DNA from 3 places in the Geobacillus sp. CCR genome. Region 3 is predicted to be linked to each of the others. Evidence: riboswitches for the same ligand, from Rfam matches in the RefSeq annotation. Region 3 holds a riboswitch; each other region holds the start of a gene.
What was found. A riboswitch is a leader RNA that binds a small molecule or an ion and turns the genes downstream of it on or off. The one in region 3 is predicted to bind S-adenosylmethionine.
Positions count from the first base shown of each region.

Region 1: it holds a riboswitch for S-adenosylmethionine, as region 3 does, so the genes downstream of both, ACVBDQ_RS09280 (methionine ABC transporter ATP-binding protein) here and ACVBDQ_RS13720 (hypothetical protein) in region 3, are expected to answer to the same signal.
Region 2: it holds a riboswitch for S-adenosylmethionine, as region 3 does, so the genes downstream of both, mtnW (2,3-diketo-5-methylthiopentyl-1-phosphate enolase) here and ACVBDQ_RS13720 (hypothetical protein) in region 3, are expected to answer to the same signal.

Region 1 covers NZ_JBREBQ010000014.1:67,861-78,914, forward strand. Annotated here, with positions in the region: gene sufD (Fe-S cluster assembly protein SufD) at 1-329, opposite strand, end outside; gene sufC (Fe-S cluster assembly ATPase SufC) at 347-1,126, opposite strand; gene ACVBDQ_RS09260 (carboxymuconolactone decarboxylase family protein) at 1,381-1,743, opposite strand; gene ACVBDQ_RS09265 (hypothetical protein) at 2,324-2,515, shown strand; gene ACVBDQ_RS09270 (MetQ/NlpA family ABC transporter substrate-binding protein) at 2,643-3,494, opposite strand; gene ACVBDQ_RS09275 (methionine ABC transporter permease) at 3,510-4,178, opposite strand; gene ACVBDQ_RS09280 (methionine ABC transporter ATP-binding protein) at 4,168-5,196, opposite strand; SAM riboswitch class I at 5,284-5,393, opposite strand; gene ACVBDQ_RS09285 (hypothetical protein) at 5,467-5,814, opposite strand; gene ACVBDQ_RS09290 (thioredoxin family protein) at 5,961-6,278, opposite strand; gene ACVBDQ_RS09295 (toprim domain-containing protein) at 6,275-6,634, opposite strand; gene ACVBDQ_RS09300 (YusG family protein) at 6,733-6,969, opposite strand; gene gcvH (glycine cleavage system protein GcvH) at 7,045-7,428, opposite strand; gene ACVBDQ_RS09310 (arsenate reductase family protein) at 7,525-7,890, opposite strand; gene ACVBDQ_RS09315 (acyl-CoA dehydrogenase family protein) at 7,968-9,752, opposite strand; gene ACVBDQ_RS09320 (acetyl-CoA C-acetyltransferase) at 9,890-11,054, opposite strand, start outside.
Region 2 covers NZ_JBREBQ010000052.1:854-8,682, forward strand. Annotated here, with positions in the region: gene ACVBDQ_RS16535 (short-chain dehydrogenase) at 1-214, shown strand, start outside; gene ACVBDQ_RS16540 (phosphate propanoyltransferase) at 276-842, opposite strand; gene ACVBDQ_RS16545 (MarR family winged helix-turn-helix transcriptional regulator) at 932-1,381, opposite strand; gene ACVBDQ_RS16550 (ZIP family metal transporter) at 1,598-2,332, shown strand; gene ACVBDQ_RS16555 (1,2-dihydroxy-3-keto-5-methylthiopentene dioxygenase) at 2,379-2,921, opposite strand; gene ACVBDQ_RS16560 (methylthioribulose 1-phosphate dehydratase) at 2,956-3,588, opposite strand; gene mtnX (2-hydroxy-3-keto-5-methylthiopentenyl-1-phosphate phosphatase) at 3,585-4,247, opposite strand; gene mtnW (2,3-diketo-5-methylthiopentyl-1-phosphate enolase) at 4,244-5,485, opposite strand; SAM riboswitch class I at 5,557-5,665, opposite strand; gene ACVBDQ_RS16575 (pyridoxal phosphate-dependent aminotransferase) at 5,750-6,937, opposite strand; gene ACVBDQ_RS16580 (carbon-nitrogen family hydrolase) at 7,036-7,829, shown strand, end outside.
Region 3 covers NZ_JBREBQ010000029.1:2,230-13,283, forward strand. Annotated here, with positions in the region: gene opp4B (oligopeptide ABC transporter permease) at 1-602, shown strand, start outside; gene ACVBDQ_RS13710 (ABC transporter permease) at 624-1,532, shown strand; gene opp4A (oligopeptide ABC transporter substrate-binding protein) at 1,546-3,330, shown strand; SAM riboswitch class I at 3,381-3,485, shown strand; gene ACVBDQ_RS13720 (hypothetical protein) at 3,536-3,892, shown strand; gene ACVBDQ_RS13725 (VOC family protein) at 3,909-4,292, shown strand; gene ACVBDQ_RS13730 (PaaI family thioesterase) at 4,473-4,955, shown strand; gene ACVBDQ_RS13735 (PaaI family thioesterase) at 5,311-5,727, opposite strand; gene hutG (formimidoylglutamase) at 5,869-6,837, shown strand; gene ACVBDQ_RS13745 (response regulator transcription factor) at 6,842-8,323, shown strand; gene hutU (urocanate hydratase) at 8,547-10,202, shown strand; gene hutI (imidazolonepropionase) at 10,217-11,054, shown strand, end outside.

The DNA of each region.
Region 1 (11,054 bases), on a different contig from region 3:
TTTAATTCATCGGACAGCGACACGTACGCCGGCGTATGGTTGCGCTGCACGTACAAGTTTTTCGTTCCTTCGCCCGCCTCGATGAGCGCCTTGACCGCTTCCGGCAAATCGTCAAGACCATCATACGGCGCGCTGTCGACCGTGTGGCGGGCGAACTCGGTGAAATTCCATTTGTCGATTTTCGTCTTCTCCGGTTTCGGAAGCGGCAGCCGCTCCGCCAGCCGAAGCGCCTCAAGGCGCCGCGCCGTCAGCCAGTCCGGCTCGCCGCGCCCGCTTGAGAACGTGCGGATGTATGTTTCATCGAATGGGATTTTCGTTTCTGTCGCCATAATCCTCCTCCTAACGCTTACGCTTCTTGTCCGACCGTTTCGTCTTCAATGCCAAGCTCTTTTTTGATCCAGTCGTACCCTTCCGCCTCAAGCCGCTGCGCCAGTTCCGGACCGCCGGATTTGACGATGCGCCCTTGCATCATGACGTGCACGTAATCCGGCGTGATGTAGTTCAATAACCGTTGGTAGTGAGTGATGATCAAACAGCCGAATTCGCTGCTGCGCATTTCGTTGACGCCTTTGGCGACAATTTTCAGCGCGTCAATGTCCAATCCGGAGTCGATCTCGTCCAAAATGGCGATTTTCGGTTCAAGCATCATCAGCTGCAAAATTTCATTTCGCTTTTTCTCCCCGCCCGAGAATCCTTCGTTCAAGTAACGGTGCGCCATATCCGGGTTCATTTCGAGAAACGCCATTTTTTCATCGAGCTTGCGGATGAATTTCATGAGCGAAATTTCGTTGCCCTCGCCAAGCCGGGCATTGATCGCAGCGCGCAAAAAGTCGGCGTTCGTCACTCCACTGATTTCGCTTGGGTATTGCATCGCCAAAAACAGGCCGGCGCGCGCCCGTTCGTCGACTTCCATCTCAAGGACATCCTGGCCGTCGAGCGTCACCGATCCTTCTGTCACTTCATATTTTGGATGGCCCATAATGGCCGATGCCAGCGTCGACTTCCCCGTTCCGTTCGGACCCATGATGGCGTGGATTTCCCCGCCTTTGATTTCCAAGTCAACCCCTTTTAAAATCTCTTTCCCTTCCACCGCAACGTGGAGATTTTGAATCGTCAACACTGCCATGCAGCATACCTCCAATTTCTGCTTGAAAATAGTCATCGCTCGCTGTTGACCCAGCGGACGCTCATTCTCATTTTATTCTCATTACAATCTTATAACAAATGAAAAATATGCGCAACTATTCCGCCCCCTTTTTCACTATGTAGACGCAACTAAACGGAGAAAAACAGGAAAAAGGGACAGCGCTTTTTATATTTTACACGAAAACGGGCTGTTTGTACGAGCTTTTGCAAAAAAAAAGACCCCGTTGCCGGAGTCTAATGGGCTGTCCGCAGCTCGCGGAGGCATTCCTGCACGAGCGTCACCGCCTGGCTCATCGCCGCCCCGCCGCCAAACGCGGCCGCCACCGCGCATACTTCCAAAATTTCCCGTTCCGACGCTCCTTCGTCAAGGCATCCTTTCGTATGGTAAATCGTGCAATACTCGTCTTGCGCCGCCAAGCTGATGCCGAGGGCAATCAATTGTTTTTCTTTTTTTGACAGCGCTCCCTCGGCAAAGCACGCTTCCGTAAACGCGTTAAACCGCTCGGCCACATTCGGAAGTTTTTTGGTGAACGCCCCAATTCCCTCTTTGTAGCGATGAAGCGCGGATTCGACCGATGCATGTGTTCCGTTGTTCATCATCATTTTCCTCCCTTTGTTCGTTTCTGCTGTTAGTATGCGTCAACTACCCCCACTTCGCTAACGCTTGAAGTGGGGGCTTGCAACTCCCCAGAAGTGCAAACGGACTTCGTCCTCCTTCCTTGACTTGGGGTTGCATCAGGGGGCAGGTTGACGACTACCCAACGACGCAGGTCATGCCTGCATCGTTACCGATTCTCTCGGTGTGTCTGTTGGCAGTACTTGGCTTCCACACACAACAGACGGACCTACGCTCGATGTTTTACGGTTGCAGCGTTTCCTGCAACCAACTCCATACATCGAGCAGCCGTTATTGGAGTGCCTTTATTTAACAGTTTTCTCCACGTCTTTATTCTATCATACACAAAAGAAAGGGGGAACGAGCATTCCTCTCCCACTTACTCCCTTTGGTCGTTGAAGTGGGAGTCTCCTGCGCGAAATAGGATGAAGGAAAACGAAATTAAACAACGAATGGTATTGAAAGGGTGTGGAAACACCACCGTTTCGCGATCATAGATGGAACGTCATGATGAAAACCGCCTGTTCTGTTCAACTTCCATCATCAATACAAAAGGGGGAAATGCGATTGATTCGTTGGGTTGTCTTTGCCTTAACAGCCGCTTTCGCTTCGTTTTTGACGTGGATCATCATCGGCAACACCCTCGGTGAACAGGGAGACGGCGCCTTCAGCTTAACGGCTGTGATCGTCCTGCAAAACTGCGTCATCATCGTTATGCTCGCCGCCGTACTGGCGCGTTTGAACGGCCGATGAAGAGCGGAGAAACAGGTCGGCCGCGGCGCCCTCGGATTCAGAATCGTTTTAACCTTTGCTGCTTTCTTTTCGTTTAAGGGGAGCGGCTTTTTGGGGACAAAAAAGAAACGGAAGCGAAACGCTCCCGTTATTGATTGTTTTCCGCCGCTGGAATGACGGCGCCGTGGTATTTTTCTTTAATGAAATCTTGGATTTCTTTCGATTGCAGCACTTCGACAAGCGTTTTGATTTCTTTCCGGTTTTCATCGCCTTTGCGCACCGCAATAATGTTCACATACGGATTGTTTTTCGGCGACTCAACGGCGATCGGGTCTTTCGCCGGGTCCAAACCGGCGTCAAGCGCATAGTTGGCGTTGATCAGCACCGCATCGCCTTCGCCGTTTTTGTAAATTTGCGGCAGAAGCCCGGCGTCGACATCGGCCTTAAATTTTAAATGCTTTGGATTTTCGATGATGTCATTGACTGTCGCTTTCGTTTTATCGACGCCCGGTTTCAATTTAATGAGCCCTTTTTCTTGCAGCATCGATAAAATGCGGCCATGGTCGGCGACCGAGTTGCTCATGATGATCGTCGCGCCGTCCGGCAGTTCTTCAATGCTTTTGTATTTTTTCGAGTATAAGCCGATCGGCTCGATATGAATGCCGCCGGCGTTGACGAAATCATAGCCGTACTCTTTCTTTTGCGATTCCAAATACGGAATGTGTTGGAAATAGTTTGCGTCGATTTGCTTCTCAGCCAGCGCTTTGTTCGGCAAGATGTAATCTTGGAACGTAATGATCTCCAAGTCGATGCCTTTTTTCTTCAAAATCGGTTTCGCTTTTTCCAAAATTTCCGCATGCGGCACGTTCGACGCACCGACTTTCAACTTCACCAATTTGCCGTCTTTGCCGCCTTCCGCGCTGTCGTTATTGTTGCCGCCGCATGCCGCCAAAGCGAGCACGAGAATGGCGGCGAGCAACACACCCAACCATTTCTTCATCAGTTGTTTCCCCCTTTATCGTTTATCGATTTTCGAAGTGACAAAGTCACCGATCAGCTGAATGATAAATACAATGACCAACACCAATACGGTTGCGACAAATGTCACATCGTTATGGTTGCGCTGGAACCCTTCCAAATACGCCAAGTTCCCAAGCCCGCCGGCGCCGATGGCTCCAGCCATCGCTGTATAGCTGACGAGCGACACCGCCGTCACCGTAATGCCGGAGACAAGCGCCGGCAATGACTCCGGCAGCAGCACTTTCCAAATGATCGTCCACGTTGAGGCGCCCATCGCTTGGGCTGCTTCGATGACGCCTTTATCAATTTCGCGAAGAGCGATTTCGACCATGCGGGCGTAAAACGGCGCGGCCCCAATGACCAAAGCCGGCAGCGCCGCATTGGCGCCAAGCATCGTCCCGACGAGCCATGTTGTAAACGGAATGAGCAAAATGATCAAAATAATAAACGGAATAGAGCGGAAAATGTTCACAAACGCCGCAACCACGGTATTGACAAACCGGTTTTCCCATAGGTTGCCCTTCGCTGTCAAAAATAGAAGCAAGCCAAGAACGATTCCGAGGACGAAAGTGGCCGCCACCGCCACTCCCGTCATATACAGCGTCTCGACCGTCGCCGCCCACACCGTCTCCCATTGCACGTTCGGCAGGAGGTTAGCGAGCATCGTGAATCACCTCCACCGCCACCTGCTGGCGTTGAATATAGTCAAGCGCCCGGTCGATTTCATCCCTCGCCCCGTCGAGGTGCACAAACAGCACCCCATAGGCGCCTTGATGGGTTTGCGAAATTTTCCCTTGCAAAATGTTGACATCGACGGCAAATTGCCGCACGACCTGGCTGATGAGCGGCTTTCCGGCTGCCGCGCCGACGAACGTCAGCTGCGCGATCAGCCCGCTCGGGTATTGGCCAAACAAATGGGAAATCGCCTCTTCCGTCTCCTCGGGCTCGATCAGCTGCTTGACGAACCGTTTCGTAATCGGCTGCTGCGGGTTGCGGAACACATGCAACACTTCGCCTTGCTCGACGATTCGGCCGCTTTCCATCACCGCAACGCGGTCGCAAATTTTGCGGATGACGTGCATTTCATGGGTGATCAGCACAATCGTCAGCCCGAGACGCTTGTTGATGTCAACGAGCAAGTCCAAAATCGCATCGGTCGTCTGCGGGTCCAACGCCGATGTCGCCTCGTCGCACAGCAAGACTTTCGGGTTGTTGGCGAGCGCCCGGGCGATGCCGACCCGCTGCTTTTGCCCGCCGCTCAGCTGCGACGGGTAGGCATCCTCGCGCCCGGAAAGGCCGACAAGCTCGATCAATTCATCCACCCGCTTGTTCCGCTCCTCTTTCGGGACGCCGGCAATTTCAAGCGGAAAGGCAATGTTTTCCCTGACTGTGCGAGACCAAAGCAAGTTGAAATGCTGGAAAATCATCCCGATTTCTTGGCGCGCCTTGCGCAGCTCCCGCCCTTTCACGCGCGTCATATCGCGCCCGGCGACGACCACCCGGCCGCTCGTCGGCTTCTCGAGCCCATTGAGCAAGCGGATGAGCGTGCTTTTCCCAGCGCCGCTGTAGCCGATAATGCCGAAAATTTCCCCTTCGCGAATCTCAAGCGACACATTGTCGACTGCCGTGACCGAACCGTTGGCCGCTTGATAGATTTTCGTCACTTGTTCGAGTGTAATCATCGTTTCACCTTCCTCCCCAAGCGGCAGAGCGCAAAAAGAAAACCTTTCTGCCCGCAGAGAACAGAAAGGTATTGTGCACCATTCCGTCTCTTATCTCTCAAAGCAGGCCGCTTTGTGTGAATTGGCACCATTTCAGCACATGCGCTGACGGTTGCCGGGCTTCATTGGGCACATCCCTCCACCTCTCTTGATAAGAGCGCAACAATCGCCTATTCAATTGACTACGAATGTGATTGTATCATTGTCTGTCGAAGCGTGTCAACATCTTTTTTATCCGACGTCCCGATAAGGCTTGGCCAAATGGAGGAGCGATTCAAGAAGCAAAAGCTGGCGGAAGCTTCCTGACACGTGCACTTCACGCAACCGGACGAGCTGCTGCAGCTTCAGTTCGCCGTTCAGCAGGGACGCGAGCGCCTCTTTGGAACCGCGCACCGTCAATGTTTTCCGTTCATCGTTTTCCATCCCTCTAGCGGCTGATTCCTTGCCGATCAACAGCAAGGCGGTTTCGTCATCGCTTTCAAACCGAACATACAGCTGCTCATCCGGCAAAATCGGCACCAAATGGCGCAACACTTGCATCCGTTCCACGAACTGCCCAACTAATTCACGCATTTCCATGGATATCCCCTCCCCCATTTTTATTTTTTTCACTTCCACCTGAAGAGGAGAAATCCTTTACAAAAATCTCGACAACCCGTTGACGAACGAGCGCCGTTTTTGTCATTTCCCAAGAAATGTGTCAAACAGCGTCAAAAAAAGGCGAATCATCGGGACGGCAAGCAGGCTTGAATCACTTCGTACAAATACGGAACGGAATGAAAGGCATACCACTTGCCTGCGACCGTTCCGTCCCTAAAAAGAAGCAGGCAAGGAACGCTTTCAATTTTCCACGCAACGGCCTGCTCAGGGATATAGTTGATGTCCGTTTCGTAAAACGGCAGCGCCGGAAACAACTGCTCCACCACCGTGAGCATCCGCCGCGCCAGCTGGCACGTGCCGCACAGCGGGGTATACAAGTAAAGGGCCAGAAGCGGCTCGACTTCCACCACTCGCATGACATCGTTTCGGTCGATCGCTTTCACTCGCCTCTTCCCCTCATGAGCGATTCGATGCGGACGTCGAAACGAGCGCGCAACAGCACTTGCGCCAAGTGCCAAGGCGGAGCGGCCGCCACTTCGCGATACGCCCGGTCAATGTAAAGATGCTCCGCCTCTGGAAACATGCGGCGAAACTGCCGGCGCAATTTTTCTCCCGCCTCATCGGCATCGGCCAAGACGTATACATCGCATCCTTCCAGCTCATCGGCCAGCTCCTCAAGGCGCGCATCACTGATCGTGCCGTTTGTGCAGACGATGACGACTGGTTCGTTCAGCACCGCCGCCACTTTTTGCTTGTCTGATCGCCCTTCGACGATGATCACTTTTTCCACGCGTCGCATGTCCGACCCACCTAACTTCAAATGAGGATACTATTATTGTATGTCTTGCGCCGGCCAAATGTTGAAAATGAAAAGCAACGGCCATCCACCGTTGCCTTTCAACACCAGCCCGCTTCCCCGTCGCAATCGACATATTTTTGGTCCGGCTCAACGGTAGCGGTCACCTGTTTGTAAATTCTTCCGTTTTGTTCGGTATACCCCTTTTTCAACGGGACGGCCGCCGGAAGCGGAAGGCGCCCGATGAGCTCTCCTTCCTCGTACAACTCCAGCGAGCGGCCGTTCAGTTTGCCGATGATCCGGTCCGTGACATCTATGCGCGTCGTTTGCAGCGCCATCGCGAGCACCCCTTTTTTCAATCAAATTCCGGTATGTATAGAGTGCCCGAATCGAAGCGAAGATTGCAGGAACGTTTATCCTTCGTTGATCATCGCCTCGTATTGTTCCGCCGTCAACAAATTGTCGATTTCGCTCAAATCATTCGGTTTGACGACGATCATCCACGCTTTGTCATACGGCGATTCGTTCACGTACTCCGGATGGTCATTTAACGCCTCATTCACTTCAACGACCGTGCCGCTGATCGGCGCATACAATTCCGAGACCGTTTTCACCGATTCAACGCTGCCGAACGGCTCGTTCGCCGTAACCTCTGCGCCGACTTCCGGCAGCTCGACAAAGACGATGTCGCCAAGCTCTGATTGGGCGTAATCCGTAATGCCGATGCGCACGTTCTCTCCTTCCACGCGCACCCACTCATGCTCCTTTGTATAGCGAAGTTCTTTCGGCGTGTTCATCGTATCCCTCCATTGCGACAAAATGTATATTCCTTTTCATCATAACCGATTTTCCGCAAAAACTCACTGAATTCACCCGATTTTGCAAAAAATTTTTTATGTCCCCGCCGCGAAAAACGCCTCGTATTCTTGTTCGCGAAAGCCCACGACGACCCGCTCGCCGTCCGTCAAAATCGGCCGTTTGACCAACATCCCGTCCGAGGCGAGCCAATCGAGCATCTCGTCTTCCGATGCGCGGTCGAGCTTGTCCTTCAAGCCAAGCTCGCGGTATTTCATCCCGCTCGTGTTGAAAAATTTTTTGAGCGGCAGCCCGCTTTGACGGTGCAAACGGGCGAGCTGCTCTTTCGTCAGCGGCTCGTCGACCAAATGCACCGTTTGCACCTCAATGCCGTGTTCATCCAACCATTTTTTCGCCTTCCGGCACGTTCCGCATTTTGGATACCAATAGAGCGTGAGCGCCATCTTCACTCCTCCCTTTCATTTCCGCTGTGTGGCAAACAAATAAGAAGCACCAGGCAAACGCCTGGCACTTCCCATTATCACACAATATACCGTTCGGCTTCAATGAGCGCGGCGGCCGCTTCGCGTTTTTTCGCGATCACGTTGATCGGCGTATGGCGCGTCAGCCGTCGGAGAGCGGCGAGCATCATCCGCAGCGTGTCTCCTTGTTCGACGGCGACGAGCGTTTCTTTCGCATGGGCTTCAATTTCATTGAACGCCTCTTGGCAGAAAATTTGCGTGTACAGCAATTTTTGTTTGTTTTTCTCCTCACCGCTCGCCTGAATCGCTTTTTCCGTGCGCAAAAGCGCTGATTCCATCGCATAAATGTTCGAGACGATGTCGGCGATGTTGACGAGCACTTCTTGCTCTTCTTCAATGCGCTGGCCGTATTTTTGCGCCGCTAAACCGGCGACCATCAAGGCGATTTTTTTCGCGTTGCGCACCAAGTATTTCTCTTGTTCCAGCGCGCCCGTCCCCGGCTCTTCGGCGGCCATCATCATCAGTTCTTCCTGAAGCTGCTGCGCTTTTTGGAAGAGCGGCAGCTCGCCTTTTAACGCCTTTTTCAAATACATGCCCGGCACGAGAAGGCGGTTGATTTCGTTCGTCCCCTCGAAAATGCGGTTGATGCGCGAATCGCGGTAGGCGCGCTCAATTTCGTATTCCTGCATAAAGCCGTACCCGCCGTGGATTTGCACGCCTTCATCCACGATGTAATCGAGCACTTCCGTGGCAAAAAACTTGTTCAATGAGCATTCGATCGCATATTCGGCGATCGATTTCGCCACTTCTTTGCCATCTTTCGCCTTTTCCGCATCAAGCAGGCCCATCCGTTCATCGAACAAGCCGACCGTGCGGTAAACCGAGCTTTCGGCGGCATACAGGCGCGACGCCATCGTCGCGAATTTTTCCTGCGTCAACGTAAACTGCGAAATCGGCCGTTTGAATTGCTGGCGCTGATTGGCGTATTTGAGCGTGATTTCAAGCGCCCGCTTCGCGCCGCCGACCGCCCCTAACCCAAGCTTGTAGCGGCCGATGTTCAAAATGTTGAAGGCGATGACATGGCCTTTTCCGATTTCACCGAGCACGTTTTCTTTCGGCACCGGCACATCTTGCAAAATGAGCGTTCTTGTCGACGAGCTTTTAATCCCCATTTTCTTTTCTTCCGGACCAGTTGAAACGCCCGGGAAGTCGCGTTCCACGATGAACGCGGTGAAATGTTCGCCGTCGACTTTTGCATAGACGACAAACACATCAGCAAAACCGGAGTTGGTGATCCATTGTTTTTCGCCGTTTAAAATGTAATGCGTGCCTTCCGCGTTTAATCTCGCCGTCGTTTTCGCGCCGAGGGCGTCCGAACCCGAGCCAGGCTCCGTCAAGGCGTAGGCGGCGATTTTTTCGCCGGTCGCTAAATACGGCAAATATTTTTGTTTTTGTTCTTCCGTGCCAAACAACACAATCGGCAGCGAGCCAATTCCGACGTGCGCCCCGTGCGAAATGGCAAAACCGCCGGCCGGCGCCATTTTTTCCGCAATGATGGCCGAACTGACTTTATCTAGGCCCAAACCGCCGTATTCTTCCGGAATGTCAGCGCTTAACAAGCCGAGCTCGCCCGCTTTGCGAAGCAATTTCACGGAACGGTCAAACTCGTGGTTTTCCAAATGCTCGAGCTGCGGGAGCACTTCATTGTTGACATACTCTTCCGTCGTTTTGGCAATCATATGATGTTCGTCGGTGAAATCTTCCGGCGTAAACACGCGCTCCGCCGGAATGTCTTCAATCAAAAAGCTGCCGCCTTTGATCGCTTCTTCCATCGTTTTGGCCATCGTTGATTTCCTCCCCCGAAAGATGATTGATGATCCGGGCGGCAACGCCGCCCGGGAAATAGACGTTCCATGCAGCCGGGCAAATGCGGATGCATGCCTCGCGCGAGCTGATGAAGCCCGCTCGCTGTCAGCTGCCGCTACAGCAGCTCAAACACGCCGGCCGCTCCCATGCCGCCGCCGATGCACATCGTGACGATGCCGAACTGCACGTTGCGGCGCCGCATTTCGTAAAGCAAAGACAAGGTCAGCTTCGCGCCCGTGCAGCCGAGCGGGTGGCCTAGAGCAATCGCCCCGCCGTTGACGTTGACAATGTCTTCATCCAACCCAAGTTCGCGGATGACTTGGATCGATTGCGAGGCGAACGCTTCGTTCAGCTCGATCAAACCGATGTCGGACAGCTCAAGGCCGGCCAGCTTCAACGCTTTCGGCACCGCAGCGACCGGGCCGATCCCCATCACTTCCGGCGGCACGCCGGCAACCGCGAACGAACGAAACTTGCCGAGCGGCTTCAAGCCGAGCGACTCCGCTTTTTCGCGGTCCATCACCATGACCGCCGCCGCCCCGTCGCTCATTTGCGACGCGTTGCCGGCGGTGACGGTGCCGTTTACCGCAAACGCCGGCCGGAGTTTCGCGAGCGTTTCCATATTCGTGTCCGGGCGCACGCCTTCATCTTGTGTAAAGACGACTTTCTCCTCAACGAGTTTGTTGCCTTCTACTTTGCGCACCGTCACCTCGACCGGCACGATTTCTTCATTGAATTTTCCTTCGGCAATCGCCTTGGCGGCGCGCTGGTGGCTGCGCACCGCGAACGCGTCTTGGTCCTCGCGGCTGACGCCGTATTTTTTCGCCACTTGCTCGGCAGTGTGCCCCATCGACATGTAGTATTCCGGCGCTTCTTCCGCCAAGCGGGCGTTCGGGCGGACGACATGCCCCATCATCGGCACCATGCTCATCGATTCGACCCCGCCGGCGATGACCGTGTCGGAATGGCCGAGCATCACCCGTTCCGCCGCATAGGCGATCGCCTGCAAACCGGACGAGCAATACCGGTTGATCGTAATCGCCGGCACCGTGTACGGCAGCCCGGCGAGCGCCCCGATGTTGCGGGCGATGTTCAGTCCTTGCTCCGCCTCGGGCATGGCGCACCCGATAATCAAGTCGTCAATGTTTCCTTCATAGTTCCCCGCGCGCTTGATCGTTTCTTTGACGACGAGCGCCCCTAAATCATCCGGCCGCACGTGGGCGAGCGTTCCTTTTTTCGCTTTGCCGACCGGTGTGCGCGCACCTGCGACAATGACCGCT
Region 2 (7,829 bases), on a different contig from region 3:
CAGCCGGGCCCATCCGGCCGAGGCAAAGCGGGAACTCCGTTTGTCTTCCGCTTGCCTGTACCGGCAAATTCAGCTTGGCTTCGTGATCGAAGAGCACAGCACGCGTTGGCTCACCCATCAAGAAATCAGCAGCGGCGTCATTGACGCCATTCGGCGTGATGCGCCGTTTCATCTTGTCGGCACACTAGCATCAGAGAAGAAGCGGCCGCATTAATGGGAAGCGCCCTCTCGTTTGTACCGAGAGGGCGCTTTGTCCGCCTTTGGCGCGGATGGTTTCACGATGGAAGCAGTTCGACATAATCGCCCGTTTTCAAGCCGGCCGCGTTCGCTTCATCGGTGTCAATGTGCATATCTAATGCAAAATCTTCGCTGACGCGGACGATCACTTCGTCAAAAATGAGCGCCCGCTCCCCTTGCGTTTTCACTTTCACAACTTGTTTATCGCGGACGCCAAACGTCTCGGCATCTTTCGGCGTCATATGAATGTGGCGCTTGGCAATGATCACCCCTTTGTCGACGGTCACCGTCCCCTTCGGTCCGTGAATCGTAATGCCTGGCGTTCCGTCAATATCGCCGGATAAGCGGATCGGGGGCGCGACGCCGAGCTTGAAGCTGTCGGTTTTCGAAATTTCAAGCTGGGTGAGCGAACGGACCGGTCCGAGGACGCGGACGTTTTCAATTTTCCCTTTCGGCCCTTCGACCGTCACCGTTTCCTTGGCGGCGAACTGGCCAGGCTGCGACAACGGCTTGAGCACCGTCAGCTCGGCGCCTTCGCCAAACAGCGCCGCCATGTGTTCTTTTGATAAATGAATGTGGCGATTCGATACCCCTACTGGAACCATCAATGGTGATCTCTCCTTTTTTGCTGGCTATGGTATGTTCTTTATATAACGTATCCATTTCCGGCAAAATTAAAGAGGCCGACCTCGCGTCAGCCCCTTGTTTTTGCCCCATATCCTAATTTTTTCAGCAGCGCAATCGCCTGCTCTTTTTCTGCCGCCGTCAGCGCCGAAACCGTTTCGTGAATTTTTTCCGCATGCTCGGGAAATACGCGTTCAATAAACCGCCGCCCCTCTTCTGTAATGGACGCGTACGTGACGCGCCGGTCCTTTTCGCAGGCGCGGCGGACGATCAATCCTTTGTTTTCCAGTTTGTCAATGACGTAGGTGATGCTCCCGCTCGCCAGCAAAATTTTTTCGCCAATTTGCTGGAGCGGCTGATCCCCTTTATGGTATAACAATTCTAACACGGCAAATTCGGTCGGATTGACCCCGAATGAGTGGATTGATTTGTTCACTTGGTCGCTTACGGCGCGGTAAGCCCGCGACAATACGATAAACAACTTTAGCGATTGCTCGAGTTCTTGCTCTTTTTGTTCCATGCCATCCAACCCTTTGCATTTAACCATTTCTTACTTGCATTATACTTGAACAGCAAACAGGCAGGCAACCGTTTTTGCCAGGCGCTGGTCCATTTTTCTCGCCAGCGGCCGTTCCTTTCGCTATGATAATTTTGTTATAGGGCAGCGCTTGGGCGATTGTCACATTTGTGGAAACGGCGCATATGAAAAAATAAAGGCTGATGAAGGGGGAATTGGATGAACGGGGTATTGACCGGCAGTGTGCTGTCCGCCTTATCGACCGGACTTGGCGCTGTGCCGATTTTGTTTATGGCCAAATCGCTCACCCACCGCTGGCGCGATGTGCTCCTCGCGTTTTCAGCCGGCATTATGATGGCGGCCTCGATGACAAGTCTTATTCCCGAGGCCCTGCGGTCCGGCGGTTTTGAGGCGCTCGCCATCGGATTGGCGGCGGGGGTGCTCGTGTTAACGTTGCTTGAGATGACCGTCCCCCATATCGACTTGGAGCATACGAAAAGCGGCTTGCAATTCGACGAAAAGGCGATGCTCATCATCGCCGCCATTGCGATGCACAATCTCCCCGAAGGGCTGTCAGTCGGGGTGAGCTACGCCTCAGACGGCGCTTCGCAAATCGGCAATTTGATCGCATTGGCCATCGGCTTGCAAAACGCGCCGGAAGGATTTTTGGTCGCCTTGTTTTTAGTCAATCAGCAGATTGGCCGCTTTAAAGCGTTTGTCATTGCCACGTTAACCGGCGCGGTCGAAATTGTGACGTCTTTGCTCGGCTTTTATTTAACCTCTCTCTTCCGCGGCCTCGTTCCATACGGGTTGGCGTTTGCCGCCGGGGCGATGCTGTTTATCATTTACAAAGAGCTCATTCCCGAAAGCCATGGCGATGGAAATGAACGGACATCGACGTACGCGTTTATTGTCGGCATTTTGTTTATGATTTTTCTAACACAATCGTTTTAACGAAAACAACCCCGCTGCCTGTATATAAGCAGCGGGGCGTTCATTGTTATTGGACGGCTTCCTCTTTTTCTTCATATGGATGAGCGACCCAGCCGGACGGGTCGATAAACAAGCGCACCGCAACGACCCGACGGTCATCCATGAGCGTAAAGTAATGCGGATTCCCTTCCGGCACGGAAATGACGTCGCCGGCTTCAAGCTCTACATCAAAATAGCCGGTTTCTTTGTCGCCTTTGATGATGAAAATGCCATGGCCGGCCGTAATGGCGCGCACTTCATCTTCCGTATGGATGTGCACTTGTTCAAATTTTTTCAGCAACTCATCCAAGTTCGGCGTCGCGTCGGACAGAGCGACGATATCCCACGTTTTGTAGCCGCGGCGCGCCGCTAAATCTTCAATTTCGTCTTTGAACGTCGCTAAAATTTCATTTTTTTCTTCATCTGTCAGAACATATTTATCGCGCAAATGCTCCGGCAGTTTCGTGATGTCCCAATGTTCATACAACACCCCTTGACTGTTCAAAAACGCGCGCACATTGTCTTCTCCTTCAATCACTTGGCCCGTTTTTCTCACTTTGATGACTGCCATTGTTCACATCCTCCTTTGGAAAAATGTATATGGATTAGCCAACCGGCAGGCCGGCCCGCTGCAAAAGCAGCCGCTTCACCTGCCAGCGGAACAAAAACTCCCATGCCTCCAAATGTTTTTTCGCTTCAAACGCTGTACGCCCCCAGACCGTGATGCCATGGTTTTGGATCAACACGGCGCCGGCGTCGCCATGGATATAGTTCGCAAACTCCCGAGCGAGCGTTGGAATGTCGGCGTAATTGTCAATGATCGGGATGCGCACGGCGGCATTTTCTTCCCAAATGCCGAACGCCTTGATGATTTCCTGGCCGGAAAAGACCGCTTCCCCGTTTTGCGCATACAGTTCAGAAATCAAATTGTTGTCCACGGTATGAACGTGCAAGACGCAACCGGCGTTTGTGCGGTTGTAAATTTCCACATGCAGCAGCGTCTCCGCTGATGGCTTTAAATGTGTTTTCTCCGCTGGTCGGCCGGCAGCGTCAACGAGCAAGAAGTCCTCATCCGTTTGCTTCCGCTTATCCTTGCCGCTCGCTGTCACCAAAAACGTCAACGGGTCGTCCGTCACTTTGATCGACAAATTGCCGCTTGTTGCGAAAAACCAATCGCGGGCGGCGAGCTCGGCTTTCACTTCCGCAAGCTCGTTCCACTTTTTCACGACAATGCTCATACGATCACCTCCATTCGCTGCAACGCATCCATCACGTCAAAAAACGTCGCAAATGGCGCGTGCGGCAGGTCAAGCTCTTGACATTTTTCAAGCAGAAAATCGCGCGCCAGCACATAGTCGGCTTGCCTGGCCACCGCCAAGTCGGTGATCGAATCGCCGATGACGACGTGATACCCGTCCGGGCGGGCAAGCCTGCGCAATAGCGACGGCTTGCAGCAGCCGCAGCCGTTTTGGCACTCACCGTCGCATGCATGCGGCCATGTGATGCGGATCGTCTCACCGCTGAAATCGGAGCCGTTGCAAAAAATGCGCTCCGGTTCAATGAGCCCTTCAAGCAGCGGATAGACGAAAAAGTCGATGCCGCCGCTCACGATATAGAGCGGGATGCTTTGCTCTTTTGTCCATGCGACAAACTCGCGGAACCCTTCGCGCAAGCGGGCGGTGCTAAGCAAAAAGTCAACAATCTCCCCTTTCAGCGCTGACGGAAGAAGCGAAAACATTTTTCCGACGCCTTCCTGAACGGAGATGCGCTGGGCGAGAATGTCGTCCTTTAGCGTCTCCCACTCCGGCGGGGCGAACTGTTTCATAATCGCGATGATGTTGTCGTTTTCCGTGATCGTGCCGTCAAAATCGCAAAAAAGAACGAGTTGTTTCGTCATGCTTCCACCTCAATAGCGCCCCAGCGGTCGATCGCCTTTTGCAGCGCCTCGTTGTCTTTCGCCGCTTCACGAAGCGGACGGCCGACCAGCGCTGCGTCGATGGCGGCGCGAAACGCCTTTCCGCCGCCGATCGCCCCGTCCGGGTGGCCGTGGATGCCGCCGCCGGCGTTGACGACGCTGTCAAGGCCAAAATCGCGGACAAGGAGCGGCACCAAGCCCGGATGGATGCCGGCCGATGGCACTGGAAACGCCCGGGCAAACGGCTCTTGTTCATCGGTCAGCGCCCGGGCGATGCCAAGCGCCTGCTCGCGCTCCAAGGCGACGCTGCCGTACGGCGACGGGAACAGGACAAAGTCGGCGCCGGCGAGCCGCAAAAGCTTTCCAAGCCAAAGCGAAGGAGCCACCCCATAAAATTCAGACGGCGTAACAGCGCCGCTGAACGCCGGGTGAGCCATAATCGGCACCGCAATCTCCTCATCCTCGCGCAACGCCTGCAACACGTCAAGCCCATAAGCGAAGACGTTAAACAACAGCACATCAGCGCCAAGCTCGGCGGCTCGTTTCGCTTTGTCCTTTAACGCAAACGTTTTGCCGGTCAAGTTGACGGCATACAACGTCCGCTTGCCTGTTTGTTCGTACACTTCCTGAAGCGCCGCCTTGCCCTCGGTGATCCGCTTTTCAAACGGAAGAAGTTCGCTGTCAAACAAAATTTCATCGTCTTTGACCAGGTCAACGCCGCCGAGCGCCTGTTTTTTCAATTCCGACGTCAAGTACGCCAAATCGCGGCCGATCATGCCTTTAAAAATGCTCATCAACAGTGGGCGGTTATGCACCCCGACTCGGTCGCGAATGCCGTCGATGCCAAAGCGCGGCCCAGGAAACTGTCGCTTCCATTCATCCGGAAACTCTAAATCAAGCAGCCGCACTTCACCGTCGAGCGACAGCTTGCCGAACGTCGTGACCAACAATGCCGGCAAATCGGCGCTGAAGTTGACTGTCGGGTAGGCGATTTTGACGATCGCCCGCTTCAGCCGCTTGCCGAAATAGGCGTTTACCCGCTCGCTTTCGCCAAGCTCTTCAATAGCGACGACTTCCCCTTTATGTTTGCGAAGCTGCTCCTGCTCCAACGCCGGCAAGTCGGTCCATGTGCCGACTGTCAAGCCGAGCGCGATCCCTTCCGCCTTTTTCCGAATGTCTGTTTCATCATGAAGCAAATACGTTGCCATCACTGCACTCATCGTTCATCCCTCTCAATCTCGAAATAAAAACGCCTCTTCATAAGAAGAGGCGTCACTCATCCATGGCGCTCTTCTTATCTCTCAGCGTTTCCGCTGCAAGAATTAGCACCGTGCTTGGCGCGCGCCAAGCCGGTTGCCGGGCTTCATTGGGCTCGTCCCTCCGCCTGCTCTTGATAAGAAAGCCTGCTCGTTTATGCACTTGTCAAACAATTGGCAAATTTACTTTGAATTATGACATCGCCGATTGGCGTTGTCAATCATTTTTCAAAAATTTTTTTCGAACAATCCAAGGCGGCCGATCCGCTCCGCTGCTTCGCGAAGCCGCGCTTCATCGGTCAAGAGGCCGACGCGCACATACCCTTCGCCGTGCTCGCCGAACCCGATGCCTGGGGCGACGGCGACATGCGCCCGCTCAAGCAGCATGTCGGCAAACTCAGCGGATGATATGCCTTTTGGCAGCGGAAGCCAGGCGAAAAACGACCCATATGGCGCCGGCGCTTCCCAACCGATCTCGCAGAGCGCAGCGATGAACGCATTGCGGCGCGCCTCATACAATGCGACCAACTCCGTGACACAATCTTGCGGACCAAGGAGCGCCGCGGCGGCCGCTTCTTGGATGGCGCCGAACAAGCTGACATACAAATGATCCTGCAAAAGCTCAAGCGCCCGAATGATCCGCTCGTTGCCGACGGCAAACGCCACACGCCAGCCGGCCATATTGTATGTTTTCGAAAACGTATAAATTTCGACGCCGACGTCTTTCGCCCCATCGGCTTCCAGGAAGCTGACCGGTTTCCGGCCGTCAAAGCCGATCGCCCCATAAGCGAAATCGTGCACGACGGCAATGCCGTGCTTGGCGGCAAACGCCACCGTCTCCGCGAAAAATTCCTTTGTCGCCGTCGCACCGGTCGGATTGTTCGGATAGTTTAAAAACATGAGCTTCGCTCGGTCGGCGACCGACTCCGGAATGGCTTCGTAATCCGGTAAGAATCCGTTTTCCGAAGAAAGCGGCATCATCTCCATCCGCGCGCGGGCAAGCGCGATCCCCGACCAATAGTCCGGATAGCCCGGGTCCGGGACAAGCACCACATCGCCCGGGTTGACGAGGCAAAGCGGCAGCTCGACAAGCCCGGCTTTGCCGCCGAACAAGATGGCGACCTCGCGGGCCGGGTCGATCGTCACCCCGTACTCGCGCGCGTAAAACGCCGCTACGGCTTCTTTCAAAAACGAGTAGCCTTGAAACGGCGAATATTTATGGTATTTTGGGTTCGCGGCTGCCTTCTGCATCGCTTCGACAATGTGCGCCGGCGTCGGCTGATCCGGATTGCCCTGCCCTAAGTTGATCACATCATAACCCGCCTTGATCTTCGCACCGACTTTCGCCACGAGCGAGGCGAAAAACTGCTTCGGCAGCTGTTCAAGCAGTTCGGAAAAGGGAAATTCGATCGTCATCGTCCACACCTTCTCAAAAATTCTTGAAATTCTAGTGCAACATCATATATCGTTAAAAGCAAAATGTAAAGAAAAATTTTTTTCCGAGGTGAACGCTCATGACGATCCGCATCGCCTGCCTGCAGCTTGACATTGCATTTGGCGATCCAGCAAAAAACGAACAGCAAGCCGAACAGGCCGTGGAATCCGCTGCCAAAGACGGCGCTGACATCATCGTGCTGCCAGAGTTATGGACGACCGGCTACGATTTGACGCGCCTGGATGAAATTGCCGACGAAGGCGCCGAACGGGCGAAGGCGCTCGCTTCCCGATTGGCGCAAACGTACGGCGTCCATTTCGTCGCTGGTTCGGTCGCCAAAAAAACAGCCGCCGGCGTGACAAACACGATGATCGTGGCCGACCGCCATGGCCAAATCGTCGGCGAATACAGCAAACTCCATCTGTTCCAATTAATGGATGAACATTTGTATTTGCAGCCGGGAAGCAGCTTAGGCTTGTTTTCGCTCGACGGGCTTGCATGCGCCGGGGTCATTTGCTATGACATCCGCTTTCCGGAGTGGATTCGCGCCCATGCTTTGGCTGGGGCGGAAGTGCTGTTTGTCGTCGCCGAATGGCCGCTTCCCCGCCTGCACCATTGGCGGACGCTCTTGATGGCGCGGGCGATTGAAAACCAATGCTACGTCGTCGCCTGCAACCGGGCTGGCCGCGACCCGAACAACGTCTTTGCCGGCCATTCGCTCGTCATCGACCCATGGGGCGAAGTGATCGCCGAGGCGGACGAGAAGCCGGGCATTCTCTCGGCCGACATCGATCCCGCACTCGTTGCGGACGTCCGCGCGCGCATCCCGGTGTTTGCCGACCGCCGGCCGCACGACTACGAAGCGGCAAAAAA
Region 3 (11,054 bases):
GGCGATGGACAGATACATGGGCTGATAAGCTGATCGTCGGCTACAGCTATCTCGGGTTTGCCACGCCGCTGTTCATTTTTGCTTTGATCATGCTGTTTATTTTCGGCTTTCACCTTGGCTGGTTTCCAACCGGCGGCAGCGTGGACGTTCAGGTCGAGGAAGGGACGCTCGCTTACTATTTAAGCAAATTGAACCATCTCATGCTTCCGGCGTTGTCGGGAGCGCTCATCAACACGGTCGTTACGATTCAATATTTGCGCAGCGAAATCGTCGATACGAAAGTGAAAGATTTCGTGAAAACGGCGCGGGCGAAAGGCGTGCCGGAGCGGCACATCTATTGGCGCCATATTTTGCGCAATTCGTTTTTGCCGATCGCGGCGTTTTTAGGGTATGAGATCACCGGGCTTGTCGGCGGTTCCGTGTTTTTGGAGTCGATCTACAGCTATCCGGGGCTTGGCCAGCTGTTTTTGCAGTCGATTATGCAGCGGGATTACAGCGTCGTGACGGCGCTCGTCATGATTTCCGGCCTGGCGACGCTGGTGGGCACGCTGTTGTCGGACATCATTTTGAGTGCGGTCGACCCGCGCATCCGGATTGAGTAGGGAAGGAGGAAGGCAGCTGACATGAAAGCGGAAATCAGCGGCCCAACGCCGGCCGGAGCGAACATCGAGAAAAGCCCTTCCGCCTTTTCGATCATGTGGCGGGAGGTGGCTCGGGATCGGCTCGCGCTTGGTTCGCTCATCATTTTAGGAATCCTTTTGTCGATCGTCTATGGCGTGTCGCTCTTTTTGGATCAAGAGGAAATCGTGAAAGTGGATTTTCTTTCCATCTATTCTCCGCCGTCAGCGGAACACTGGCTTGGCACAGACTACGGGGGGCGCGACGTGTTTGGCCAGCTCATCATCGGCGCCCGCAATTCGTTTACGATCGGGCTGGCCATTACGCTCATCACTGGGGCGATCGGCCTCATTGTCGGATTGGTGGCCGGCTATTTTGGCGGCTGGATTGACAATGTCATTATGCGCATCATCGATTTCATTCTCGTTCTGCCGTTTTTGATGCTCGTTATTGTTTTTGTCGCCATTGTGCCTAAATATAATGTATTGACGTTCATTTTGATCATGAGCGCGTTTTTGTGGACGGGCAAAGCCCGGCTGATCCGCGCCAAAACGCTGGCCGAGCGCGAGCTGGATTATGTCAGCGCGTCAAAAACGCTCGGCACGCCAGATTGGAAAATCATTATTTTTCAAATTTTGCCCAACCTCAGCTCGATCATTATCGTCAATTTGACGTTAAATTTGGCGGGCAACATCGGCATCGAGTCCGGGCTCACGTATCTTGGCTTCGGGCTGCCGGAGAGCACGCCGAGCTTAGGGACGTTGGTCAGCTATGCGACCAACCCGGATGTTTTGCAAAACAAATGGTGGGTTTGGTTGCCTGCGTCATTGCTTATTTTAGTGATGATGCTGTGCATAAATTTCATCGGCCAAGCGCTGAAACGTGCGGCTGATGCAAGACAACGACTAGGATAAGGGGGAAGAAAATGTGAAGAGAAAATGGCTGGCGGCTCTCGCCGCGCTCTTGCTCGTGCTCGCCGGGTGCACGGGCAAATCCGACACAACGAGCGGAAAGGGCAACAATAACGAAAAACCGGCGGCTCAGAAGGAAGACATCAGCAAATTCCCGATGACGGTGAAAAACGACGGGAAAATCATCGACGGCGGCGTGTTGAAATACGGCCTTGTGTCCGATACGCCGTTTGAAGGGACGCTCAGCTATGCATTCTACACCGGAGCGCCCGACGCAGAGATTTTGCAATTTTTTGACGAGTCGCTTTTCCGGACGAACGGTGACTATGAAATTACAAATGATGGGGCTGCCACGTATGAGTTGTCGGATGATAAAAAGACGATGACAATCCATATTAAAGACAATGTGAATTGGCATGACGGCCAGCCGGTGACCGCTGAAGACTTGGAGTATGCGTATTTGGTCATCGGCCATAAAGATTACACCGGCGTCCGCTATGGCGATGCGCTCATCCAAGGGATCGTCGGGATGGAAGAATATCACAGCGGCAAAGCGGATAAAATTTCCGGCATTAAAGTCATCGACAAAAAGACGTTGACGATCACATGGAAACAGGCCAATCCGTCGGTGTTGACCGGCATTTGGGCGTATCCGCTGCCGAAGCATTACTTGAAAGACATTCCGATCAAAGACTTGGCGAAATCGGATAAAATCCGGAAAAACCCGATCGGGTTCGGTCCGTTTAAAGTGAAGAAAATCGTTCCGGGCGAGTCGGTAGAGTTTGTTCGCAATGATGACTACTGGGCTGGCAAACCGAACTTGGAAGGCGTCATTTTGAAAGTCGTCAGCCCGCAAGTCGTCCTGCAAGCGCTGAAAAAAGGCGAAATTGACGTCGCTGAGTTCCCGACTGACCAATATTTGAACGCGAAAGGGACGAAAAACATTCAGTTTATCGGTAGAGTGGATTTGGCGTACAACTATATCGGCTTTAAACTCGGCCATTGGGATGCGAAAAAGCAGGAAAACGTAATGGACAATCCGAAATTCCAAAACAAAAAACTGCGCCAAGCGATGGCGTATGCCATCAACAACCAAGAGGTGGCTGACCGCCTGTATCATGGCTTGCGCTTCCCGGCGAACACGCTCATTCCGCCGTCGTTCCCGGGCTATCATGACAGCTCCATCAAAGGATATACGTACAATCCGGAAAAAGCGAAACAATTGCTGGATGAAGCGGGATATAAAGATGTGGATGGCGATGGCCTCCGCGAAGATCCAAACGGCAAAAAATTCAAGATCAACTTCTTGGCGATGAGCGGTGGGGACATCGCTGAACCGCTGGCCAAATTTTATATGCAATGCTGGAAAGATGTGGGCCTCGATGTTCAGCTTGTAGACGGACGCTTGGCGGAGTTCAACTCCTTCTACGATATGGTCGAAAAAGACGATCCGAAAGTGGATGTCTACGCCGCCGCTTGGGGAACTGGAACGGACGTCGACCCGTACGGATTGTACGGCCGCAACGTCATGTTCAACTACTCGCGCTGGGTGAATGAGAAAAACGATGAACTGTTGGAAAAAGGCCATTCCGAACAGGCGTTTGACAAAGAATATCGTCGGAAAATTTACAGTGAATGGCAAAAGCTGATGAACGAAGAAGTGCCGGTCATCCCGACGTTGTATCGTTCGGCCATTTATGCCGTCAACAACCGCGTCGCCAACTTCACGGTCGATCCGGGCTCGAAACTGACGTGGAAAGATGTCGGCGTCACGTCCGAGCAACCGGAAGTCGAACAATGACGATTGTTGCCTTTGATGATGTATGATAAGATAGAAGATAAATTGCATACGTCTTATCAAGAGTGGGCGAGAGAACGGGCTTGATGACCCCACAGCAACCTGCCGCAGGCAAGGTGCTAACACCCGCAAAGCGGTTTCGCTTTGGATGATAAGAACGGCTCATGGCCCCTTTCGCATCATTCCGAGGCGAAGGGGGTTTTTGTCGATGGGAGGTGAAGGAGAAACAGTGGAGGAGGCGGTTTCGCTCCGCGCTTGCATGGCCGCTCATCTCCCTGCCGCAGCGTTCGCCGTTTGTGTCATGCGCTGTGTGCAGGCGGAGCTCATCCGGTTTGACCCTAAGGCGGCGGTGCATGTCGACCGTGGGGACGGATACGTTCATTTGTATGGGGAAGCGCAAGGAACAGCCTTTTCGTTGTTGTTGACCAACAGTGAGGCGGACGAATGGAAGGCGGACGGACCGTACGCCCTTGACCGCTACATATGGACAGAGCTTGGGAAAAAAGGGATTTTCCCGATGCAGATGACGCCGTATTTACAAGCAGTATGGTTAACTGAGTCATAGAAAGGAAGAGGGACGAATGGCAGTCAAAAAATTTGAACATGTCGGCATTCAAGTGAAAGACATCGAAGCATCGAAAGAGTTTTATCAAAATGTTGTCGGCTTGGAGCTGCTCGACGAAATGATTCATACGAACGGCACGATGAAATTGGCGTTTTTAGGGATTGGCGGCTCGATCATTGTCGAGCTGATCGAAGGATACAATCCGGATTTGCCGACGGAAGGAAAAGTGCACCATGTGGCGTTTACGGTGGAAGGCATTGAGCAGGAGAAAGAACGGCTTCAGTCGCTCGGTGTGCCGCTTGTGTGGGAAGAAATAACGACACTTCCGAACGGAGCAAAATATTTGTTCTTCCTCGGGCCCGACGGCGAATGGATCGAGTTTTACGAGCCTGCTCGATAAATGGCGTCACGCTAGGCGGCCAGCTGTTTGGGCCGCCTATGAATTTGCCGTCTGGCGATTGGCGCTTCGTTCCATTTTTCTTCGTATGGCCTTGCCTGCCGCTAGACAACAACCGTCCATGTAGGAGTCGTCGTCTTCTCGATTCAATGGTATACTAGAAAAAGAGAGGGGGAGGATGACGTGGAAGAAATGATCGTGCACGCGATTCAAGACGACTACCCTGATGAATTCGCCTGGTGCTACGGCTGCGGGCGTCTGAATGAACAAGGCCACCATTTCCGCACCGGGTGGCGGGGCGACAAAACGGTGACGGTGTATACGCCGCGTCCGGAACATACGGCGATTCCAGGGTTTGTGTACGGCGGGCTGATCGCCTCGCTCATTGATTGCCACGGCACCGGTTCAGCGGCGCTTGCCTTGCATCGGAAAAACGGCCATGAACCAGGGAGCGGGGAAACGCCGCCGCGCTTTGTTACTGCGTCGCTTCACGTCGATTTCGTCAAGCCGACGCCGCATGGAGTGCCGCTTGTCGCCGTCGGCACTGTGACGGAGATTCATCCGAAAAAATGGAAAGTGGACACCGAAGTGTTCGCCAACGGCGAACTGTGCGCCCGCGGGCAAGTCGTCGCCGTCGTAATGCCGAAAACGTTTGTCCGTGGGTAACAAGCAACGAAAGGCGCCGGAGAGCGGCTGTTTTTGACAGCGCTTTCTCCGGCGCTTGGCAACTGGTCGAAAACGGCTGCGCCTCACCTCGTTTCGCCATTGAGGACTGATGATGTCATGAAAAAGGCAACTCGACAACGCCTCTTCTCAAGTGGGGAAACCTTGTGAAATTGGTTCTCCTTTTTCAACAAAACCACCGATTTGGCGAACATCATCGTTTTTCACCGGTTTTCTCGGATTCCTCTGATCATCGCTTTCCATGCGTTTCAAAACAACAACAGCAGCTGCTGTTTGGCCTCGTCGAATCCAAGGAGAACGAGCATGCGCAAAAACGCCTTTTGGAGATCCATCACCTTCACGGTTTGTCCATGATCAGCACCGACGACGTGGCGCTCGCCACCTCTTTGCCGTTTTGCCGCACGATGGCGGTTACATAGGCGACGGTTTTCCCGAACTTTTCCACCCGCGCCTCGATTTCGGCTTCTCCAGCCGCCGCTGGGCGGTGAAACGTCGTCTGCAAGTTGATGGAGGCGTGCATTTGGTCATCGCGAAGCAAGGTCGTCACTGCATACGCCATGAGAATGTCCGCCGCCGCCCCGACGAACCCGCCCATAATCACCCCGTTGCCGTTGAGCAGCGATTCGCTGATTGTCCATACGCCTTTCGCATAGCCGTCTCGGGCTTCCGTCAGGCGGACGCCGAGCGTTTCGTCGCATGGGGGCGGCGCGCTTTGACCGGCGATGACAGCGTGCAAGTTGGTCATTGGCTTCATGTGGAACACCCTTTCTGTTGTCAATCATGTTTTTTTATTCGCCAAACGGCGGCGATTTCCTCTTTTCGCGTGCATGAGGAGGAGAACGGCAAAGCTGTGGCGAAAGAAACAAGCAGCTGATGATGGAAAGGAGATGGTCTCATGTATCAACCGCCAGACGCCGGCCGTTGGACGGGACGGATTGACAGCGTGAGCGATGAGCAGGCGTTTCGTCTTCATCAGCGCATTCGCCTGCTCGATTTGTCCAAGCCATTGGAGACGGTGGAACGAGCGGCGGCATTCATCGGGTTTGCGTGCGACGAAGGCGTGCGCCGCAACCAAGGCCGCCAAGGGGCGAAAGAGGCGCCCGCTGCCGTCAAAGCCGCGCTCGCCCGGCTGCCTTGGCATCTTCCGGAAGGGGTCGTTGTCTATGACGCAGGCGATGTCGTTTGCGTTGAGGAACGGCTCGAACAAAGCCAGACGGAACTTGGCGAAGCCATCGCCCGCCTGCTGCAACACAACATGGCGCCTATCGTGATCGGCGGCGGCCATGAGACGGCGTACGGCCATTACTTGGGCGTTCGGGAAGCGCTTGGGACGGATGCCCGCCTTGGCATTATCAACATCGACGCCCATTTTGATTTGCGCCCGTACGATGACGGCCCGACGTCCGGGACGATGTTTCGGCAAATATTGGATCAAGACGATCGAGTGAGCTACTTCTGCCTTGGCATTCAGCGGCTCGGCAACACGGCAGCGCTGTTTGCGGACGCCGAGACGTATGGGTGCCGGTACATGCTTGAAGACGAGCTGACCGCAGGGCCGATCGAGGCTGCCTATGAACAAATTGAGAAATTTGCCGCCGATCATGATGCGGTGATGCTCACCTTTTGCATGGACGCCATCAGCGCGGCCGCCGCGCCGGGGGTGAGCGCGCCGTCGCCGTTTGGGCTCGCCCCGTCTCTGGCGCGCGCGCTCATCCGCCGAATCGTTTCCCATCCGAAAACGATCAGCGTCGACCTTTGCGAAGTCAATCCACTCTGGGATGAAGGCGGAAAAACGGTGGCGTTGGCGGCCGCCTTTTGCATGGAGGCGCTCCTTCATTTTCAACGCTTGCAGCCAAGGCGGTGAGAACGTGAAATTGGTCATTGCCGAACGGGATGACAAAGAACGGGAAGCGATCCGCTGGCTCGTGTCCGCGTATTCCTTGCCGATTGAGCGGGTGTATACGGCAGCCACCGTGGAGGAGATGATGGCCGTCTTGGAGCGGGAGGCGCCGGAGCTGTTGTACGTCGAACTCGACATGATTCCGTATGAACGATGGCCGCAGGCGACCGCCCACGTCCGCTTGTTTTGCCAACGGGTGATTGCCGCAACGGCCGAGGCGACGTTCGCGCGGGCGAAACAAGCCATCGACTGGCAATGCGTCGATTTGCTTGTCAAGCCGCTTGAGCCCGCCAGGCTGAAGCAGGCGCTGCGGGCGGCGGCGTCGCGTTCCCCGGGACGCCCAGGCTTGCCGGCGGGATTGGACGTCCATCACGACGATTACCGCTCCTTGTTTTGCGATTTTCCTTCCGCGGCCTCCGCGCATGTATGGCTTGTGCAGGCGGAACAGCCCGCTTTGTCTCAAGAAGTGATCCGTTTCTTGATGGATTACCCGTTTCGCGGACGGGCGCGTGTATTGCCGCTCACCCGTATGGCGGTTTGCCTGCTTCCCGATTTGCCGGGCGACGGGAAAGAAGAGGCGTGGAAGCTGCTGCGCGATTGGGAGGAAGATCATCATGAGCCGCTCGCGGTTGTCGTGATGCCGCCTGAGGGCCGGAGGACGGCGCGCGCGCAATACCAAGCGGCGCGCCGGTTGCTCGAGACGACGTTTTTCATTGGCTATCGCCAAGTGATCGCTCCCGCTTCGGAATACGAACAGTGGCGTGAGCTCGATCCGTTTTTGACGCCCGAGGAGCAGCGGCAATGGATCGAGATGCTCGAGCGGTTCGACCACGAAGCGGTGAAACGGTGGCTGCAGCGCGAATTTTCCCATTGGTCGCCGCCGTTTCCGAGTCCGGAGATGGTGCGGACGCGGCTGACAAGCATCTTGGCACAAATCCGCCGGTTTATGAAAACATACGGCCTTGACCGCGGCGGAACCGAACGCGAATATATGCGCATCTTTCAAGACATTTTGTACAATCCCGTCTTGTATCGTATCGTTCAAGAATTGATTTTATTTTTATATCGGTTGTTCCATGAGGCCAAGCAGGCCGAGGAAGATGCGCGCGTCGACGCCGTGGAGCGCGGCCTCCGCTATATGGAGGCGCATTTTCGCGATCCGTCGCTCACGCTTGAGCGGGTCGCGGCCGCTGCCGGGCGCAGTCCCGCGTATTTCAGCCATTTGTTGTCGAAAAAGCGGGGCGTGACGTTTCGCCAGTGGCTGACGAATCGGCGGCTTGAGGAAGCGAAGCGGCTGCTTCGGCAGACGGACTTGTCGATCAAAGAAATCGCCGAACAAACCGGGTTTCGCACCGCCCATTATTTGACGCGCGTCTTCAAAGCCGAACTGAATGAGACGCCGACCGCCTACCGCGACGAACAACGGCCGAAACCGCCATCGCCGCGGTAGGCGGTTTTGTCTGTGGCAAAGCGCAGCCTTGCCGGATCGCGGGCGAGAGGGGGCGGCGTATGTTTCAAAAGAAATGGATCGATATCGAAAAAAATGAACAAATAAAACGGAGAGGAAATAGAAAATTCAAAAAAATGTGATCACTTTTAAAAGACGTGCGCCTATCTTCTCCTTCTTCGCTCCCTTACAATGAAAAGCAAAGAGGAAAAAGGAGAGGATGACGATGGCAGAAAAACGGACCGTCAGCCCGCCCGCGGGAACTGAGCGGCGGGCGAAAGGATGGATTCAAGAAGCGGCGCTGCGGATGCTGAACAACAATTTGCATCCCGATGTCGCCGAGCGGCCGGATGAATTGATCGTCTACGGCGGCATCGGCAAGGCGGCGCGCAACTGGGAATGCTACGAGGCGATTGTGGACACCCTTCTTCGTTTAGAAAACGATGAAACGTTGCTCATTCAATCCGGCAAGCCGGTGGCGGTATTTCGCACGCATCCGGACGCCCCGCGCGTGCTGATCGCCAACTCCAACCTCGTGCCCGCATGGGCGACGTGGGATCATTTCCATGAGCTCGACAAAAAAGGATTGATCATGTACGGACAAATGACGGCTGGCAGCTGGATTTACATCGGCAGCCAAGGAATCGTTCAAGGAACGTATGAAACGTTTGCCGAAGTGGCGCGCCAGCACTTTGGCGGCACGCTGGCCGGGACGATCACGCTAACCGCCGGCCTTGGCGGCATGGGCGGGGCGCAGCCGCTCGCGGTGACGATGAATGGCGGCGTCTGCCTCGCTGTCGAAATCGATCCGGCCCGCATTCAGCGCCGCCTTGATACGAAATATCTCGACACGATGACCGACAGCTTGGAGGCGGCGCTTGCGATGGCGAAACGAGCGAAGGAAGAGAAAAAAGCGCTGTCAATCGGCCTTGTCGGCAATGCGGCTGAAGTGTTGCCGCGTCTCGTCGAAATGGGCTTTGTTCCGGACGTCTTGACCGATCAAACGTCCGCCCATGATCCGTTGAACGGCTACATCCCGGCTGGCCTTACGCTTGATGAGTCCGCCGAACTCAGGGCGCGCGATCCGAAGCAGTACATCGCCCGCGCGAAACAGTCGATCGCCGCGCATGTGCGGGCGATGCTGGCGATGCAAAAGCAAGGGGCGGTGACGTTTGATTACGGCAACAACATCCGCCAAGTGGCAAAAGACGAAGGGGTGGACGACGCCTTTTTCTTCCCGGGCTTTGTGCCGGCCTACATCCGCCCGCTCTTTTGCGAAGGAAAAGGGCCGTTCCGCTGGGTGGCGCTCTCGGGCGACCCTGAGGATATTTACAAAACCGATGAAGTCATTTTGCGTGAATTTCGCGACAATGAGCGGCTTTGCCATTGGATTCGCATGGCGCAAAAACGCATTCAATTCCAAGGGCTGCCGGCGCGCATTTGTTGGCTCGGCTACGGCGAGCGGGCGAAATTTGGCAAAATCATCAACGACATGGTGGCCAAAGGCGAGCTGAAAGCGCCGATCGTCATCGGCCGCGATCATTTGGATTCGGGCTCCGTCGCTTCGCCGAACCGAGAGACGGAAGGAATGAAAGACGGAAGCGACGCCATCGCCGACTGGCCGATTTTAAACGCGCTGTTGAATGCGGTTGGGGGCGCGAGCTGGGTGTCGGTTCACCACGGCGGCGGCGTCGGCATGGGCTACTCGATTCACGCCGGCATGGTCATCGTCGCCGACGGCACAAAAGAGGCGGAAAAACGGCTGGAGCGCGTGTTGACGACCGACCCGGGGCTTGGTGTGGTCCGCCACGCCGACGCTGGGTATGAGCTCGCCATTCGGACAGCGAAAGAAAAAGGCATCGATATGCCGATGCTCAAGTAGAAAGGGGGATCCATATGCGCCCGCTTTTTGTCCGCCGCGCCCGCCAGCTCGTCACGCTGGCGGGAAGCTCCGCGGCTCCGCTTGTCAAGGAGAAGATGAGCGATCTAGGCATCATCGAAAACGGCAGCGTCTGGATCGAAAACGGCACGATCGTGGCGGTTGGTGCGGACGATGAACTGGCCCGCCAATTTGCCGATCGGCTCGCCGAAGCGGAAGTCATTGACGCTAAGGGCAAAACGGTGACGCCTGGGCTTGTCGATCCTCATACTCATCTCGTTTACGCCGGCAGCCGCGAACACGAATGGACGATGCGCCTTCATGGAGCGACGTACATGGAAATCATGAACGCAGGCGGCGGCATTCATGCCACGACAAAAGCGACGCGCGAGGCGTCGGAAGAGATGTTGTATGAAGAAAGCAAGCGGCGGCTCGATCAGTTTTTGCTTCATGGGGTCACGACCGTCGAGGCGAAAAGCGGCTACGGCTTAAGCCTTGAGCATGAAATCAAGCAGCTGGAAATTGCCAAGCGGCTTCACGACACCCACCCGGTCGATGTCGTCTCCACGTTTCTTGGCGCCCACGCCGTTCCGCCGGAGTGGAAGCACGATCCGGATGAATACGTCCGCCTTGTCATCGACGAGATGATTCCCGAAGCGGCCCGCCTTGGGTTGGCCGAGTTCAACGATGTCTTTTGCGAGCGCGGCGTGTTTACGCCTGAACAAGCCCGCCTCATTTTGGAAGCAGGGAAAGCGCACGGCTTGACGCCGAAAATTCACGCTGATGAAATCGAACCGTACGGCGGGGCGGAACTGGCCGCCGAAGTCGGCGCCATCTCCGCCGACCACCTGCTTC